Regions from separate parts of the Mesorhizobium sp. M0058 genome, predicted to be linked through region 2. Evidence: predicted binding sites of a transcription regulator. Region 2 holds the regulator's gene; the other holds the start of a gene.
What was found. The regulator LexA, encoded in region 2, represses DNA repair genes until DNA is damaged. The targets are predictions, from matches to a motif close to TGTTCNNNNTGTGTTCNG.

Region 1 (9,197 bases), on a different contig from region 2:
GCGGCGGCATGGGCGTCGCTCTGTGCGTGGAAGCGCTGTGAAAGAGAAGTGAGTAGTGAATAGGGAGTAGTGAATGGGGAAGAAGGAGCAGCGCGGCGGGATATCGATCCCTACTCGCTACTCCCTATTCCCTATTCCCTTCTTCCGACCAAAGGGAGGAAGAACTTTCAATGACCAAAGTAGCGCTCGTCACCGGTGGATCGCGCGGCATCGGCGCCGCCATATCGATCGGCCTGAAGAATGCCGGTTACACCGTTGCAGCCAACTATGCCGGCAATGACGAGGCAGCGGGGAAGTTCAGCGCACAAACCGGCATCAAGGCCTACAAATGGTCGGTCGCCGACTACGACGCCTGTGCCGCCGGAATCAAACAGGTCGAGGCCGATCTCGGCCCGGTCTCGGTGCTGGTCAACAATGCCGGCATTACCCGTGACGCCATGTTCCACAAGCTGACGCGCGAGCAGTGGAAGGAAGTCATCGACACCAATCTGTCTGGGGTCTTCAACATGACGCATCCGCTGTGGGGCGGCATGCGCGACCGCAAATTCGGCCGCGTCATCACCATCTCCTCCATCAACGGCCAGAAAGGCCAGGCCGGCCAGGTCAACTATTCCGCCGCAAAGGCCGGCGACATCGGCTTCTCGAAGGCGCTGGCGCAGGAGGGCGCGCGCGCGGGCATCACAGTCAATGTCATCTGCCCCGGCTACATCGCCACCGAGATGGTCAAGGCGATCGACGAGAAGGTGCTGAATGAACGCATCATTCCGCAGATCCCGGTCGGCCGCCTCGGCGAACCGGAAGAGATCGCGCGTTGCGTCGTCTTCCTCGCCTCTGAGGACGCCGGTTTCATCACCGGCTCGACCATCACCGCCAATGGCGGCCAGTACTTCGTCTGAACGACAGCAATTTCGCCCGGTAGGACGGGCCGCCTTATGGCCCGTTTTTCATCGCCGGCCGGCGATGTTCCCCGGGCTGCGCGCGAGACATTGACCCGTTCCGGCACGCAAAGATTAACGATTTTTAGGCGCCCTGTGCAAAACCCGGTTCGCAAGCTGTGAATTCTCGGTGGACAAGCTGTGGATAACACAAGATGTTGGGGTGAACAAACCAGGAAAATCCCGCCATCGCTGATTCGTCACCCATTCGTTCCGGCTTTGAGCGGAACGTTAACGACCAAGGCCGAATACCACCGGAAAATGGTTAAGGCCGATTAAGAAAATTCAGCAATTTCATAATGTTGGCCGAGGCGTATCGGATCACGACGATGCCCGGCCGGCAAAGGTTAACGCCAATGGTCGCCTTGCAGGAATCGGGCCAGTTTCCGCGATTCAGCATATGGTGAGACTCAGGCTCGCAAAATCCACATGTAGCCGTGAACAAAAGCTGAATCTGCCGGAGTCACTGATTCGTCTCCGATTCGTTCCAGACTCGTTCCAACTGTTAATTGAGACCTCAACGACGAACCGTGGGACTGCCGGCCGGAACATTCCGCTTTCGCTTCGCGCCTGAAATCCCTATGTGTCGCCTGTCATACGCGCCACGCGAGGCGCGCTCCCGACAACACGATGCAGAAAGCCTCATCTCCAGGCCGATGAACATCCAGCCGAAACACACCGAGCCGCTGATCCTGTCGGGCCGCGACGTGACTGCCGTGCTGGGTCCGACCAACACCGGCAAGACCCATCTCGCCATCGAGCGCATGGTGGCGCATGAGAGCGGCATTATCGGGCTGCCGCTCCGCCTTCTGGCGCGCGAGGTCTATGCCCGCGTCTGCGAAAAGGTCGGCGCCCACAAGGTGGCGCTCATCACCGGCGAGGAAAAAATCCAGCCGCCCGGCGCGAAATATTCGGTCTGCACCGTCGAAGCCATGCCGCGCGAGACCGACGTTGCCTTCGTCGCCATCGACGAGGTGCAGCTCGCCGGCGACCTCGAGCGCGGCCATATCTTCACCGACCGAATCCTGCACCTGCGCGGGCGCCAGGAAACGCTGCTGCTCGGCGCGGCCACCATGCATGGCATCCTGCAAAAGCTGCTGAGAGGCGTCTCGGTGGTGACGCGCCCTCGCCTGTCGCACCTGGCCTATGCCGGTTCGAAGAAATTGACCCGCCTGCCGCGGCGTACGGCGATCGTCGCTTTCTCCGCCGACGAGGTCTATGCCATCGCTGAGCTGATCCGCCGCCAGCAAGGAGGAGCGGCGGTCGTGCTCGGCGCGCTGTCGCCCCGCACCCGCAATGCCCAGGTGGCAATGTTCCAGGCAGGGGACGTCGACTATCTCGTCGCCACCGACGCCATCGGCATGGGGCTCAACCTTGATCTCGATCATGTCGCCTTCGCCCAGAACCGCAAATTCGACGGCTACCAGTACCGCAACCTGACGGCGGCCGAGCTCGGCCAGATCGCCGGCCGCGCCGGCCGGCATCTGCGCGACGGCACCTTCGGCGTCACCGGCCAGGTCGATCCGCTGGACGAGGAACTGGTCAAGCGCATCGAGGGGCACGAGTTCGATCCGGTGAAGGTGCTGCAATGGCGCACCGCGCATTTCGACTTCGCCAGCCTCGACGCGCTGAAGCGCTCGATCGAGGCCAACGCGCCGGTCGAAGGCCTGACGCGCGCGCTGCCGGCGGTCGATGCGCAGGCGCTCGAACATCTCTCCCGCGACGAGGACATCCGCGCGCTGGCTACCAATGCCAAGCGCGTCGCGCTGCTGTGGGAAGCCTGCGCGTTGCCGGACTACCGCAAGATCGCGCCGGCCCAGCACTCCGACCTGATCGCTTCTATCTACACCGACCTCGCCAAACACGGCCATGTCGACGAGAACTACATGGCCGAGCAGGTGCGCCGCGCCGATACGACCGAGGGGGACATCGACACGCTGTCGCACCGCATTGCGCAGATCCGCACCTGGACATTCGTGTCCAACCGGCCGGGCTGGCTGGCCGATCAGGCACACTGGCGGGAAAAGACGCGCGAAATCGAAGACAGATTGTCGGATGCGCTGCATGAGCGGTTGACGAAACGGTTTGTAGACCGCAGGACTTCCGTCCTCATGCGGCGCCTTAGAGAAAATACAATGCCTGAAGCCGAAATCAGTCCTACCGGAACCGTCCTTGTCGAAGGCCATCATGTCGGCGAGTTGCAAGGGTTCCGCTTCACCGCCGACCAGAGCGCCGGCGGCGAAGACGCCAAGGCCGTGCGTACGGCAGCGCAAAAAGCGCTGGCCGCCGAGTTCGAGGCGCGTGCCGAACGCTTCGGCGCCTGCGCCAATGGCGACCTTGCGCTCGGCTCCGACGGCACGCTGCGCTGGATCGGCGCGCCGATCGGCACGCTGGTTGCCGGCGAGGACGCGCTGAAGCCGCGCCTGGTGCTTTTGGCCGACGAGCAGTTGACCGGCCCCGCCCGAGACAAGGTCGCCGCGCGCGCCGAGCGTTTCGTCAATTTCCAGATCGAATCCTTGCTGAAGCCGCTGGTCGACTTGAAGAATGCCGAGCAGATCGCCGGCATCGGCCGTGGCATCGCCTTCCAGCTCGTCGAGCATTTCGGCCTCATCAACCGCCGCGACATCGCCGAGGAAATGAAGTCGCTCGACCAGGAGGGTCGCGCCGCCTTGCGCCGGCTCGGTGTGCGCTTCGGCGCCTACCACGTCTTCGTGCCGGCGCTGATCAAGCCGGCGCCCGCCGGACTGATTACGCTGTTGTGGGCGCTGAAGAACGACGGCAAGGACAAGCCCGGCTTTGGCGACGTGGTGCACGCGCTGGCCTCCGGCCGCACATCGGTGGTCATCGACCCGGCCTTCGACAAGAGCTTCTACAGGCTCGCCGGCTACCGCAATCTCGGGCGCCGCGCCGTGCGCATCGACATTCTGGAACGGCTGGCCGACCTGATCCGGCCTGCGACCAACTGGAAGCCCGGTCTGGGACAGCGCCCCGACGGCGCTTATGACGGCCAGTCCTTCATGGTGACGCCGCCGATGATGTCCATCCTCGGCGCCACCGCCGACGACATGGAAGAGATCCTGAAAGGTCTCGGCTATCGCGCCGAGCCGAAGCCGCCCGCAGAGGTGAAGGCGCGGCTGGAAGCGCAGGACAATGCCGCGCGCGAAGCCGCGGCGGCAAAGCTGGCGGAAGCGGCAGCGAAGGCCGAGCAGGCCCAGACGGCGGAAGCCGCTGCAGGCGAAGCTGTCGCTGAAGCGCCGACCGACAGTTCGGAGCCGGATGCGGCTTCCGCCACTGAGGTTGCGGCTGAGGAGCCCGTTGCCGAAGTCGCATCGGAGGCTGTTGCAGACGCTCAGCCGGAAGCGCCTGCCGAGGGTTCGGAGCCAGCTGCGGCCGTTGAAGCTACCGCCGAGGTCCCAGCCATCGACGAAACAACTGCAGAGCCTGCAGCGCAAGAACACGCTCCGGCCGTTGCAGAGGCTGACGACACTGTCACCGAAAGCGCCGACGCTTTTACCTCCCCCTCGATGGGGGAGGTCGCGGCGCGAAGCGACGCGGGTGGGGGTGACAGCGCTGACGAAACCGATAGTGCAGACCGCGTAGCCGATGCAGGCGCAACCGCCGACGCCGGCGCTGCCCCCACCCCGGCGCTGCGCGCCGACCCTCCCCACGAGGGGGAGGGTGGAAGCGCTGAGCCTGTCCCCGAGGCCGAAGCGCCAAAGCCCATCTTGCTGTGGCGGCAGGGTCGTTTCGAGCAGCGCCCGCGCCATCGTCAAGGCCGGGACAATCGCCCGCGTAACGGCCAGGCTGCCCGCGCCGATGCGCCGGCCGACGCTGCCGGCGGACAGCCGGCAACGGGCGAGCGGCCGGCCTATCAGGGCCGGCGCGACCAGCGCGACGGTGCCGCCAAGCCACGTTTCGACCGTTCGAAGTTCAAGCCCAAGCCGCAGGCCGAGGGCGAACAGCGCCGCGACGGCAAGCCGCAAGGCGAGCGTCCGCGCGAGGGCCGGCCTGACTGGAAAGGCGGCAGGCCGGAAGGCAAAGGCGGACCGCAAGGCGCCAAGCCGGCCTTCCAGGCCAAGCCACGCGAAGAACGGCCGGTGCGCTTCGATCCGGACTCGCCCTTCGCCAAGCTCGCCGCCTTGCGCGACCAGCTGAAGAAGTAAGCTCTGAGCATGATCCCGAAAAGTGGAACCGGTTTTCGGACAAGATCATGCTCCAACAAGAAATAACTCGCTGCGATGGTTGCTGAAGGTCGTCAGCGCATCGACAAGTGGCTGTTCTTTTCGCGCGCGATAAAATCGCGCTCGCTGGCGGCCAAGCTGGTTGTCGCGGGACGCGTCCGCATCAACAGCGACAAAGCAGCGCAGGCCTCCGATCTGGTCAAGCCTGGCGACGTTTTGACCATTACGCACGAGCGCCGTATTTTCATTTGGAAGGTGCTTGGCACCGGCGTGCGGCGCGGTCCGGCCGAGGAAGCGCGCACGCTCTACGAGGACATGTCCCCGCCGCCGGTCCCAAAAGGCGAGGCTGTTGCCGATGCCATTCCGGCGCTGCGCGACGCCGGCAGCGGCCGGCCGACCAAGAAAGAGCGCAGGCAAACCGACCGGCTGTTCGGCGAAGACTGAAGCCTTGGCCGTCTGCGCCATGCCGGCGGTCTGGAATTTCATTCCGGACACGCGGGCCCCGCCTGCAATGGCTGCCCTTGCAAGCGGCAGGCAAAGGCGTTACCTCACCAAAAAAGCCGCCGCATCGGCGCGAAAATCGGAAATCGATTTTTCGGAAGGCACGATGCGCAGATTCAAAGTGTTAGAGCGTACTTTGTGCGTCCAAGTGGACGCACGTCGCTCTAGCAAGAACGGGACGTCCCGGAGCCGACCAATGACCTATGTCGTGACCGACAACTGCATCAAATGCAAGTACATGGACTGCATCGAGGTCTGTCCGGTCGACTGCTTTTACGAGGGCGAGAACATGCTTGTCATACATCCCGACGAGTGCATCGACTGCGGCGTCTGCGAACCGGAATGCCCGGCCGATGCAATCAAGCCCGACACCGAGCCGGGCCTCGACAAATGGCTGCAGGTCAACACCGAATACGCCGAGAAATGGCCCAACATCACCGCCAAGAAGGAGCCTCCGGCAGATGCCAAGAGCTTCGACGGCGAGGCCGGCAAGTTCGAGAAATATTTCTCCGCCGAGCCCGGCGAAGGCGATTGAGCGCATGACCCTGGAATCGGAATCGATTTCGGAAAGGGTGATGCGCAAAGAAAAAAAGTGCGGCCTATTGGATCGTCATAACGCTGCGTAACGCGCATCATACATTAACTGCCTTGACAGGCGGCGATGTCGCTCGACCTTCGCGTTTGCAGCAAAACCTTGATTCTTCCGACTTTTTGTGCTACACCAGTTGAAACATGCCGGTGACACAACGTCGATTTATGGCGCAAGCGCCCCAAATCACTGAAAGGTGAAATCCCCAATCGGACCAGAGCGATCTGGGCCAGGCAGTCGCTATGTATGCGGTTTGCCGGTCCCGGCTTTTTCCGATGGGTTCATCTTGTTGTGCGGCTAACGATCGGTGTCCCCGGTCGCATGCGTTCGGACCGGCAGGCCGCCGGTGCCACAACAAGGAGTTCAGGGCGTAATGGCAACGATCACCCCGCAGAAGAAGTCCACCTCGGCACGCCACGGTTTCAAGACCGGCGAGTACATCGTCTATCCGGCACACGGCGTCGGCCAGATCGTCTCGATCGACGAGCAGGAAGTTGCGGGCCACAAGCTGGAACTGTTCGTCATCGACTTCCAGAAGGACAAGATGCGCCTGAAGGTTCCGGTCGCCAAGGCGACCTCCATCGGCATGCGCAAGCTGTCGGAAGAGGATTATGTCGAGCGCGCGCTGAAGGTCGTGCAGGGCCGCGCCCGCGTCAAGCGCACCATGTGGTCGCGCCGTGCGCAGGAGTATGATGCCAAGATCAATTCGGGCGACCTGATCTCGATCTCGGAAGTCGTGCGCGACCTCTACCGTGCCGACAACCAGCCGGAACAGTCCTATTCCGAGCGTCAGCTCTATGAGGCGGCACTCGACCGCATGGCGCGCGAGATCGCGGCAGTCAACCGCATGTCGGAAACCGAAGCCGTGCGCCTGATCGAGGTCAACCTCAACAAGGGCCCGAAGCGCGGCGCCAAGGCCGACAATGAGGAAGCCGAGCAGGAAGAAGCTGCCTGATCGCTTTCACCGTCGAATTCATGAAAAACCCGGCCTTGTGACGGGTTTTTGTTTTTACCCTCCCCTTGTAAGGACGTGCGAGACCCGCGGCTCGCCCAGGCAGGTCGCTGCGAAGCAGCGAGGATGGGGACGACCCGCCCCGGACCTTCCGTCCGACCTCCCCACAAGGGGGAGGTAGAAGGCTCAGCCGCCGGCTTCCTTCTCCGCCTCCTGCTTCAGCGTCGCGATAAAACGCTTGGTCCGTTCCCGCTCCGGATTGCTGAACACCACGGTGGACGGCCCCTTCTCGACGACGACACCAGCATCGAGGAACACCACCTCCTGCGCGATCTTGGAGGCAAGGCGAAGGTCGTGCGTGGCCATCACCATGGTGGTGCCTTCGCTGGCGAGCTTTCCGAGCACGTCGACCACTTCCTGCGCCAGTTCCGGATCGAGCGCCGAGGTCGGCTCGTCGCAGAGCAGAACCTTGGGCGACGGCGCCAGGGCGCGGGCGATGGCCACACGCTGCTGCTGGCCGCCCGACAGCGTTGCCGGCCAATCGTCCGCCTTGTGCGCCATGCCGACCTTCTCGAGCAGCGCCAGTGCCCGCTCGCGCGCCTTTGCCGTCGGCCATTTCAGCACCGTCACCAGGCCTTCCATGACGTTCTCGATCGCGGTGCGATGCGGGAACAGCTGGAAATTCTGGAACACCATGCCGGTCTGCAGCCGCAGGCGCTGGATGTCGCGGCTGGGGATCTTGACGCCGGGACGGAATTCCAGCGTCTCGTCGCCGATGCGCACCATGCCCGAGGTCGGGATCTCCAACAGGTTGATGCAGCGCAGCAGTGTGCTCTTGCCGCCGCCGGAGGGGCCGACAAGCGCAGTGACGCTGCCTTCGGCAATGGTGACAGTCACGCCCTTCAGCACCAGATTGTCGCCGAAGCGCTTTTCGATATCGGTGAGGCCGATCATGAGCGCGCCTCCAGGAAGCCGCCATAGCGGTTGAGCCGCTCCTCCAGCCGCGTCTGCAAGGCCGAAAGCACCGAGCTCATCGCCAGATAAAGGATCGCCGCCTCGACATAGAGGATCAGCGGTTCATAGGTGGTGGCGACGATGCGCTGCGCCGCCTGGAACATCTCCGGCACGGTGATGGCGGCGGCCAGCGACGTATCCTTGACCAGCGAGATGAAGGTGTTGGACAGCGGCGGCACGGCGACGCGGCCGGCTTGCGGCAGGATGGTGCGCCGCATCGCCTGGCTCCAGGTCATGCCGATCGAATAGGCCGCTTCCCACTGGCCCTTCGGCACCGAGCCGATCACGGCGCGGATAATTTCCGAACTGTAGGCGCCTATGTTGAGGGTGAAGCCAATCAGCGCCGCCGGAAAAGCATCCAGCAATATGCCGACCGAAGGCAGGCCGTAAAAGATCAGGAACAGCTGCACCAGAAGCGGCGTGCCGCGAAAGATCCAGACATAGAAGCGGACCACGGCAACCAGAGGCTTGGGGCCGAACAGCCGCACCAGGGCGACAACCAGGCCGACGAACAGGCCGAGTGCGAACGATAGCAATGTCAGCGGTACGGTGAAGATCAACGCCGCCCACAGCAGTGTCGGCAACGAGTCCAGCATCAGGTGTAGCCAGTGCGGCACGAACGGCTCCTCCTTCACAGACCGCCGCGGTGACGGCAGTGCGATTGTGTGCTTCTCATATCATGCGAAAAACGGCGAGCCGTCAAAGACGGCCCGCCGCTATTTGTCATTGCCGGCAAACCGCCGGGAGATGGTCTTTACTGCGAGACATCCTGGCCGAAATAAGTATCGGCGATCCTCTTGTAGGTGCCGTCGGCCTTGATGTCGGCCAGCGCCTTGTTGATCGCCGCGACCAGCTCCGGATCACCCTTGCGCACGATGACGCCGGAATAGTCGGCGTTCTCTTCCTGCGCGGCGATCTTCACATTGGCGTCCGGCTTGTGCTTCTTGAAGTCGAGGAAAGACAGGCTGTCATTGATGGTGGCGTCGGCGCGGCCGGTGAGCAGCAGCTGGATCGACTGGTCGAAG
Region 2 (9,197 bases):
GGCGGATTTGAAACCCGGGGATCTGCTGAGCGTCGGCCACCCTTCCAATTTCAGAGGTAAACCACTGTCATGGATCTATTTCACCCAGACACTGGAAGCCGCCATCTGGGGAGCAGAGCTTGCAACGGGTGACGGTCGTCAAAGGATTTACATCGTAAAGCCGACGGGGTTTTTTATGGATGACCCTAACCTGACCGACAAAAAATTTCCCGGTAATCCGACGAAATCCTACCGCTCCCGTGATCCGTTGCTCATCCAGGGTGAACTCGGTGAATGGCAGGGTCATACACCGGAACAATTGAAGGCAATGCACGATGGGCTTGCTCGCGTGAGAGCGGAGGGCCAGGATATGATTGAGGATTGAGCGTCCTTGCCAGGTGATGGTCGATTCCGGCGCGGTGGACGTGATCACGCGGACTTTCGCGCTTTGCGCGTTCATGTAGCATAGGGGTCTGGGGCGCAAGGGGCAGACCCGATGGCTGGACGTGGCCGGGGCACGAAGGAAGGCGAAGGCGCCGAGGCAAGCGTCAGCGAACGCTCGCTGTTTGCCGATAGTCCCTATGCCGAGCCGCTGCCCCTCGCGCTGCCTGAGCCGCATCCCGGCGTCGCGCCTGCGCTGCCCGGTCACGCGTTGCCGGCGCAAGTCACAGCGCCCGGATCTATCGCCCGTCTGCGCAGACGGCTTCGCCGTCCGTCATGGCCCGCGCTCCGCCGCAGCCTTGCCGTGGCCGCCAACACGGAGCTCGACCGGGGCGTCGCCTTCCTGCTGGTGCCGGTTTTCCTGGCGGCCGGCGTCATCATTTATTTCTCGCTGGCCGGCGAGCCCGGCTTTGCGCAGCCAATCGCCATTGTGGTGCTGGCGACATGTTGCGCCCTCGCCACGCGATCGCGGCCGAGGACGCATCTGTTCTGCATGGCCGCGATGCTGTGCGCGCTCGGCGTCGTCGCCGCCAAAGTCGAGACTTGGCGCGCCGGAACGCAGATGCTCGGCTCCGAGATTCAGACACGGCTGACCGGCCGCGTCGTCAGTCTCGAACAGATGGAAAGCGGCCGCATCAGGCTGACGCTCGATGTGGTTTCGACCGCTTACCCCGAGCTGCGCTACGCCCCGGAGCGGGTCAGGCTCTCGGCGCGGACCGTTCCCGCCGATATGACCGCCGGCTCCCTGATCACCGGCTATGCCAGGCTGTTGCCGCCGACCGGTCCGGTGCGGCCGGAGAGCTACGATTTCTCCTTCGACAGCTATTTCACCGGTATCGGCGGCAGCGGCTTCTTTCTCGGCAATCCGAAAACCATTGCTACGCAGGGACCGCCGCCGCTGACCGCGCGGCTCTCCTCGGCAATCGAGAACGCGCGCGAAAACATTGCCGACCATATCAGGGGCAAAATCGGCGGCGCCGAAGGCGAGATTGCCGCGGCGTTGATTGTCGGGGTGCGCGCCGGCATCCCGGACGAGGTCAACGAAGCGATGCGGCGCACCGGCATCTACCACATCATCTCCATCTCCGGCCTGCACATGGCGCTGGTTGCCGGCACCATCATGGTGTTGCTGCGTGGCGCCTTTGCGCTGTTTCCCGATTTCTCTTCGCGCCGCCCAGTCAAGAAATATGCAGCAGTGGCAGCACTCGTCTCCATCGCCGCCTATCTCGTCATTTCAGGCGTCGTGGTTGCCGCCGAGCGCAGCTTCATCATGCTGGCGGTCATGCTTGTCGCCGTGCTGTTTGATCGCGCCGCACTCACCATGCGCAATCTGGCGATCTCCGCCATTGCCGTCATCCTGGTGTCGCCGCACGAGGTGGTCGGTCCCAGCTTCCAGATGTCGTTTGCTGCCACCGCCGCCCTTGTCGGCGCCTATGCCGGCTGGGCCGATTACCGCGCCGACAAGGTGAGAACGCCGCCGGCAAAGCGCTCCTTCGTCGGCTTCCTGTCGCGAAAATTCGCGCTGGCCATGGGCAGCCTCGCCATGACCTCGATCATCGCCGGCAGTGCAACCTTGCTGTTCGCCATCTGGCATTTTCAGCGTGTGTCGCCGCTCAGCCTGATCGCCAATCTGGCCGTGATGCCGATTGTTTCGTTGATCGTCATGCCTTTTGCCGTGCTCAGCGCACTGGCGATGCCGTTCGGCGCCGACGGGCCGTTCCTCTATGTGATGGGCAAGGGTCTGATGGCGATGATCGCTATATCGGCCTGGATTTCCGAGCGCTCGCCGGTCGACGCCGTCGGGCTGATCTCCATCCGCTCGGTGCTGTTGGTGGCGGTCGCCCTCGTCATCGCCACCATGGCCACCACCTGGCTCAGGTTGGCGGCCGTGCCTTTCGCGCTGGCCGGCCTGTTGACGGTGCCGCAGGTGCTTACGCCCGACGTGCTCATATCCGAGGATGCGCATCTGGTGGCCATGCCGATCGGTGGCGGCGAACTCGCCCTCAACCGCGAACGCTCCAACGAATTCACCACGGACAATTGGAAACGGGCGCTGCGGGCCGAAACCATTATCCCACCTGAGATTTTCGAGGCAACAGATACGCGGTTCGATCTCGATCCGCTCGATCTGCCGCCCGGCTCGCCCTTCTATTGCACCGGCGATCTCTGTATCGCCCGGCACCCTTCCGGAGCCATTGTGGCGCTTGCGAAAGACCGCAAGACGGCGCGGCCGGCCTGTGCCTTCGCGAGCCTGATCGTCATCGATGACGCCACCGCCTACAATCCGTGCCGCGACCCGCTGGTGCTGGTCGTGACGAAGAAACAGCTGGCCCGCGACGGCAGCGCCGCCGTCTTCTTCGATCCGCAATCGGCAGCTGCAGCGCCAACCATCCGCTTCGCCGTCGACAAGCCGTATCGCCCCTGGCACGAGCAACGCCGCTTCTCCCGCGAAGCGCGCGGCCTGCCGCCTTACAACCAGCGTGAAAAGTACAAACCCAAGCCGGCTCAGTAGCGCCGGATCAATCCGACAAGCTTGCCCTGCACCTTCACCCTGTCCGGTCCAAAAATGCGGGTCTCGTAGGCCGGGTTGGCGGCTTCCAGGGCGATCGAGGCGCCCTTGCGGCGGAAGCGTTTCAGGGTCGCTTCCTCATCGTCGACCAACGCCACCACGATCTCGCCGGGGCTGGCTGTGTCGGCATTGCGGATGATGACCGTGTCGCCATCGAAAATGCCGGCCTCGATCATCGAATCGCCCTTGACCTCGAGCGCGTAGTGTTCGCCGCCCATGATCATATCGGGCGGCACCGAGATCGAATGGGTCTGATGCTGGATGGCGTCGATCGGCACGCCGGCGGCGATGCGTCCCATAACCGGGATTGAAATCGCGGAAACGGCATCGTCATTGCCGGCCGACATCGAACGCGACGGCGAGCCCGGCTTGATCTGGCGGCCGAGACCGCCTTGGCCCATCGCGCCTTGTCCTTGGCCGCCTTGCCCTTGGCCGGTTTGACCAAGACTGCCCTGAATCACGCTCGGCGAAAACTTCCTCGCCGCATTGAGGCCTGGTGCGATCGAGTCGGGCAGCCGCAGCACTTCCAGCGCGCGCGCCCGGTTCGGCAGCCGGCGAATGAAACCGCGCTCCTCAAGCGCCGTGATCAGGCGGTGGATGCCGGACTTGGAGGCGAGGTCGAGCGCTTCCTTCATCTCGTCGAAGGACGGCGGGATTCCGCTCTCCTTCAGGCGTTCATGGATGAACATCAGAAGCTCATGTTGTTTGCGCGTCAGCATCGCGGCCCCCAAGGGTTCTGAAATCAGAATCAGAAAAAACAAACCCAGAACAAACACTATCTGTTCCAGTTGTGTTCCGCAACCTTTTAAAGTTTAATGAATGTGTTGACGTTTTGTTCAGCGTAACGTTCGGCGCTGCGGGCGCCGCCTGCGCCCATTTGCCGGCAACGGGTGAAACGAAGCCAAAGTGCCCTGCGCGTCGGCTACGACCGCCGCTTCCTTTTCGGACGGGGCTGCGCAGCATCCGCGCCGGGTTCGCTCTGGGCATAGACCTGCAGCGTGTAGCCGATGTGAGCGGTCATCAGAGTTTTCGCACGTTCGACGTCGCGATCGAGGGCCGCTTCCATCAGGGCGGTATGGTGTTCGATCGCCACGGCGTCGCGCAGGGCCGCCACGGCCTTCCGGTGTCCATCCGTGCGGCCGGCGGCGGCGCGCAGCGTCGGGACCAGACCCAGAAAGCGGTGATGGCGATGCAATTGGTCGGAAATCGTCGCATTGAAGCGCAGCAGCCAGCTGGATGTCGCGGCACTGAGCAGCGCCGCATGGAAGGCATCGTGTTTTTCGTACCACGCGTCGACCGCATCATCCGATGGATCGTCGAGAACAGACCCGCACCGTGAGAGACGATAGTGGGCGGCAACGACCGCGTCTTCCCACTCACGGTCGCCCTTCTCGATCGATTCCACCAGCAGGGGCAGTTCGACCACCAGCCGCGCACGCGCCAAATCCTCGAGCTCCGCCCGAGAGGCGGGAGCGACCGCAAACCCGCGGTTGCTGATGGCGGTCACAAGCCGTTCCGCCTCCAGCCGCGACAGCGCCTCGCGCAACGGCGTCCAGCCGATGCCGTAGGTGTTGCGCAGCGTGCTCAGCTTCAACGGCGCGGCAGGCGCCAGCCGGGTCGCAAGAATATCGCGCCTGAGCAGGCGATAGGCCACTTCCGTCTTCGAGGTCTGCTCGTCATCCAGCATCGTGATCCATCAGACATAAACGCTCGGCTGAGCATTATATATCAAAGCCTTTCAATGGGTGAATTATATATAATGTTTGACAGTTCAAGGGCGACCCCTCAAGATCGCCGGCATGTTTGGGCGGGCAGGCTCCGCCGCGCGCGTTTGTCCATGGAGGGGCGCCGAATCATGATGACACCCGATCTCGCTGCAATCGAAGCAATGGATGCCGCCGATCCGCTGCGCTCCATGCGCGAACGCTTTGTCTTGCCGCAAGGCGTGATTTATCTCGACGGCAATTCCCTGGGTGCCGCGTCACCAGCCGTCTTCAGCGAATTGCAGCAGGCCGCCACGCAGGAATGGGCGCACGACCTCATTCGCGCCTGGAACACGGCTGGCTGGTTCAACATGCCAGTGGAACTGGGAGATCAGCTCGGACGACTGATCGGCGCGGCTGACGGGCAGACGGTGGTCTGCGACACAACCTCGATCAACATCTACAAGCTGCTGCACGCAGCGCTCGGCATGCGGCCGGATCGGTCGGTCATCGTTGCCGAGGGCGACAGTTTCCCGACCGACCTCTACATGGCCGAAGGCGTCGCCTCCACCCGGCCGAGAACGCGGCTGCGGCTGGAGGGCGTCGACGCGGCCGCAATCGAGGAGCTGATCGACGACAGCGTTGCCGTCATCCTGGTCAACCACGTCAACTACAAATCCGGCCAGTTGCGCGACATGCCGGCGCTGACGCGCAAGGCACATGACGCCGGCGCGCTGATCATCTGGGATCTCTGCCACACCGCCGGCGCCTTGCCGGTCGAACTCGACCGTGCCAATGCCGATTTCGCTGTCGGCTGCACCTACAAATACCTCAATGGCGGCCCGGGCTCGCCGGCCTTCATCTACGCGGCCGAGCGCCACCATGGTGATATCAGGCAGCCGCTCAGCGGCTGGTGGGGCCATGCGCGGCCCTTTGCCTTCGAGCAGGGCTTTGCCGTCGGCAGCGGCATCCGCCGCTTCCTGTGCGGAACGCAGCCGGTGCTGTCGATGCGGGCGCTCAAGGGCGCGCTCGATATCTGGAACGACGTCGACATGGCGGCGGTGCGCAGAAAAAGCATCGCACTGACCGACCTGTTTATCCAGCTCGTCGAAGCCAGATGCGGCGCCTACGGCCTTGAACTCGAAAGCCCGCGCGACGGCAGCCAGCGCGGCAGCCAGGTGTCGTTCCTCCACCCGCATGGCTACCAGGTGATGCGGGCGCTGATCGAGCGCGGCGTGATCGGCGATTTTCGGGCGCCGTCGACCATCCGTTTCGGCTTCACGCCGCTCTATGTCGGTTATGGCGATGTCTGGCAGGCGGTCGAAGCGCTGGAGGATATTTTGCGCACCGGCGCCTGGCAGGACGCCCGCTTCGCGGTGAAGACCGCGGTTACGTGAGAAACTAGAGCAATTTCAGGAAAAGTGTGAAGCGGTTTTCCGTCCGAAATTGCGTCAATCAAAGAGCTAGAGCATTTCGCCGTTTCCGTTAAACGGTGAAATGCTCTAGAGCCGGGTGCGGACCGTCCAGAGCTCCGGAAACAGCACGACCTCCAGCATCTTCTTCAGATAGGAGGCGCCTGAGGTGCCGCCCGTGCCGCGCTTCAAGCCGATGATGCGCTCGACCGTGGTGACGTGGTTGAAGCGCCAGCGGCGGAAATAATCCTCGAAGTCGACCAGCTTCTCGGCCAGTTCGTAGAGCATCCAGTAGCGCTGCGGGTCGCGGTAGACGGTTTGCCAGGCAGCCAGCACTTCTTCGTTCTCGACGCGCGTCTCGCGCCAGTCCGTGCGACTGGCGTCGGCGCCGATGTCGAAGCCATTGCGCGCCAAAAGCAGAAGCGCCTCATCATAGAGCGACGGCGTGGCCAGGATGGCTTCCAGCCTGTCCGTAAGGTCGGGCCGGTGCTTGTGCGGCCCGAGCATGGCAAGGTTGCGGTTGCCGGCCATGAACTCGATAGCGCGGTACTGCCACGACTGGAAGCCCGAGGATTGGCCGAGCGCGTCGCGAAACTCGGTGTATTCGCTTGGCGTCATCGTGCGCAGCACGTCCCAGGCATTGTTGAGCTGCTCGAAGATGCGCGCGACGCGAGACAGCATCTTGAAGCTCGGTTCGAGGCGGTCGGCGCGGATAGAGCGGATCGCGGCGCCGATCTCGTGTAAAGCGAGCTTCATCCACAATTCCGATGTCTGATGCTGGATGATGAACAGCATCTCGTCATGGGCCGAAGACAGCGGCGCCTGCGCATCGAGCACCTTGTCCAGCTGCAGATAGTCGCTGTAGGACATCCGCTCCTTGAACGACATCTGCGCGCCATCGGACGCCGGATCGTGCGGCTTAATCAATTGCTCTTCTCCGCGCGCAACCGGAAGCGCTGGATCTTGCCGGTCTGGGTTTTGGGCAAGGCGTCGATGAACTTCACCGAACGCGGATATTTGTAGGGCGCGATCGTTGCCTTGACGTGGTCCTGCAGGCGTTTGACGGTCAATGCGTCCGGCGAAACACCTTGCACAAGCACGATATGCGCCTCGACGATCTGGCCGCGTTCACCGTCCTCGGCGCCGGTCACCGCGCATTCGGCGACGTCGGGATGCGAGAGCAGCGCCGCTTCGACCTCGGGGCCGGCGATGTTGTAGCCGGCGCTGACGATCATGTCGTCGGAACGCGCGGCGAAGTGGAAGAAGCCATCCTCGTCCTGCGTGAACGTATCGCCGGTGAGATTCCAGCCGTCGCGGACATAGTCCTTTTGCCTGGCATCGGCCATGTAGCGGCAGCCGGTCGGGCCGCGCACCGCCAGCCGGCCAGTAGAGCCGCGCGGCAACTCCCGCATCTCGTCATCGACGATGCGTGCCTGATAGCCGCCGACGGGTTTGCCTGTGGAGGCCGGCTTCATGTCGTCGAAGCGGTTGGAGATGAAGATATGCAGCATCTCGGTGGCGCCGATCCCATCGAGGATCGGCTTGCCGGTCTTCTCAGTCCATTCCTCGAAGACAGGCGCCGGCAGCGTCTCGCCCGCCGAAACCGCGACGCGCAGCGAGGACAGGTCAGCGCCTTGATCCATGGCCTTGAGCATGGCCCGATAGGCGGTTGGAGCGGTGAAGGAAATGGTCGCTTTGTAGGTCTCGATGATGTGGATCATGTTGGGTGGCGTCGCCTGTTCCAGCAACGTCGCCGCGGCGCCGAAACGCAGCGGGAAGATGGCGAGCCCGCCAAGACCGAAGGTAAAGGCAAGGGGCGGGGAGCCGACGAAGATGTCGTCGGGCGTCACCTCCAGGATTTCGCGGGCATAGGCGTCGGCGACGATCAGCAGGTCGCGGTGGAAATGCATCGTCGCCTTCGGCACGCCGGTGGTGCCGGAGGTGAAGCCGAGCAGGGCGACATCGTCGCGGCCGGTGTTGACGGCAGTGAAGGTGACCGGCTTGTCGAGGGCGGCGCGGTCGAGTTCCGCGTCATGGTTGGCCGTGCCGTCGAAGCCAATGACCTGCTTGAGATACGCACTGCCCTTGGCGCAGGCGGTCATCTCGTCCATCAGCCTTGTATCGCAAAGCGCAACCGTGATTTCCGCCTTGTCGACGATCTTGGCGAGTTCGCCGGCGCGCAGCATCGGCATGGTGTTGACGACCACCGCGCCAACCTTGGTGGCGGCCAGCCAACAGGCGACCATGGCCGGGTTGTTGGCCGAGCGGATCAGCACCCGGTTGCCCGGCTTGACGCCATAATTCTCGACCAGGGCATGGGCGAGCCTGTTGGTCCAGTCGGACAGTTCCTTGTAGGTGCGGCGGCGGCCATTGCCGATCAGCGCGGTGTGGTCGCCGAACCCTTTTTCGACCAGCCTGTCGGTCAATTCGACGCCGGCATTTATGTGGTCGGGATAGTCGAAGCCGTCGAGCAAAAACTCCGGCCATTGCTCCGGCGGCGGCAGGTTGTCGCGCGTGAATGTGTCGATATGCGCTGATGGCCCAAGCATTTTCGGCTGCCCCTGTCTGCCTCGCGCCCATGGCTGAACAAGGCGCCGGATCGCACCAGTCGAAATTTGTTTCAAGCCTAAAATGTTTTTAGGTCGCAGCATTGACGCCGCCCTGTTCGGCGGCCATTCCTGTCGACTGAACTGAAGCCATCCGGGAGGGATGCAGATGCTCCAACATCGTGTTGCCGATTGGGACAATGCCTACGCCAACGGCGACAACATTGCCGGCAGCAATCGCTGGCCGGCCGCGTGGGACACACCGGCACAGGCTTTTCGCGACACAATGTCGGCGTCCGGTCGGGCCAAGCTCGACATCGCCTATGGCGACAGCCCGCGCAACAGGCTCGATCTGTTCCTTCCCGATGTCATGCCCAAAGGGCTCGTCGTCTTCATCCATGGCGGTTACTGGAAGGCGTTCGACAACAAGCCATGGTCGCATCTGGCCAACGGCGCGGTTGCCAATGGCTTTGCCGTGGCAATGCCGACTTACACGCTTTGTCCCGACATACGCATTTCCGGCATCGTTAGGGAAATCGCGGCGGCG

Region 1: the regulator LexA is predicted to act here: its motif matches at 1,419-1,436, upstream of NKJ75_RS15440 (helicase-related protein).

Annotation. Positions count from the first base shown of each region.
Region 1 is NZ_JAMYUQ010000008.1:112,151-121,347, forward strand. It holds gene NKJ75_RS15430 (acetyl-CoA C-acetyltransferase) at 1-41, shown strand, start outside; gene phbB (acetoacetyl-CoA reductase) at 171-896, shown strand; gene NKJ75_RS15440 (helicase-related protein) at 1,592-5,098, shown strand; gene NKJ75_RS15445 (RNA-binding S4 domain-containing protein) at 5,174-5,560, shown strand; gene fdxA (ferredoxin FdxA) at 5,814-6,152, shown strand; gene NKJ75_RS15455 (CarD family transcriptional regulator) at 6,580-7,161, shown strand; gene NKJ75_RS15460 (amino acid ABC transporter ATP-binding protein) at 7,345-8,112, opposite strand; gene NKJ75_RS15465 (amino acid ABC transporter permease) at 8,109-8,789, opposite strand; gene NKJ75_RS15470 (amino acid ABC transporter substrate-binding protein) at 8,927-9,197, opposite strand, start outside.
Region 2 is NZ_JAMYUQ010000009.1:226,338-235,534, reverse strand. It holds gene arr (NAD(+)--rifampin ADP-ribosyltransferase) at 1-364, shown strand, start outside; gene NKJ75_RS17700 (ComEC/Rec2 family competence protein) at 476-2,932, shown strand; gene lexA (transcriptional repressor LexA) at 2,926-3,708, opposite strand; gene NKJ75_RS17690 (GntR family transcriptional regulator) at 3,912-4,676, opposite strand; gene kynU (kynureninase) at 4,845-6,089, shown strand; gene kynA (tryptophan 2,3-dioxygenase) at 6,195-7,031, opposite strand; gene NKJ75_RS17675 (AMP-binding protein) at 7,028-8,653, opposite strand; gene NKJ75_RS17670 (hormone-sensitive lipase) at 8,814-9,197, shown strand, end outside.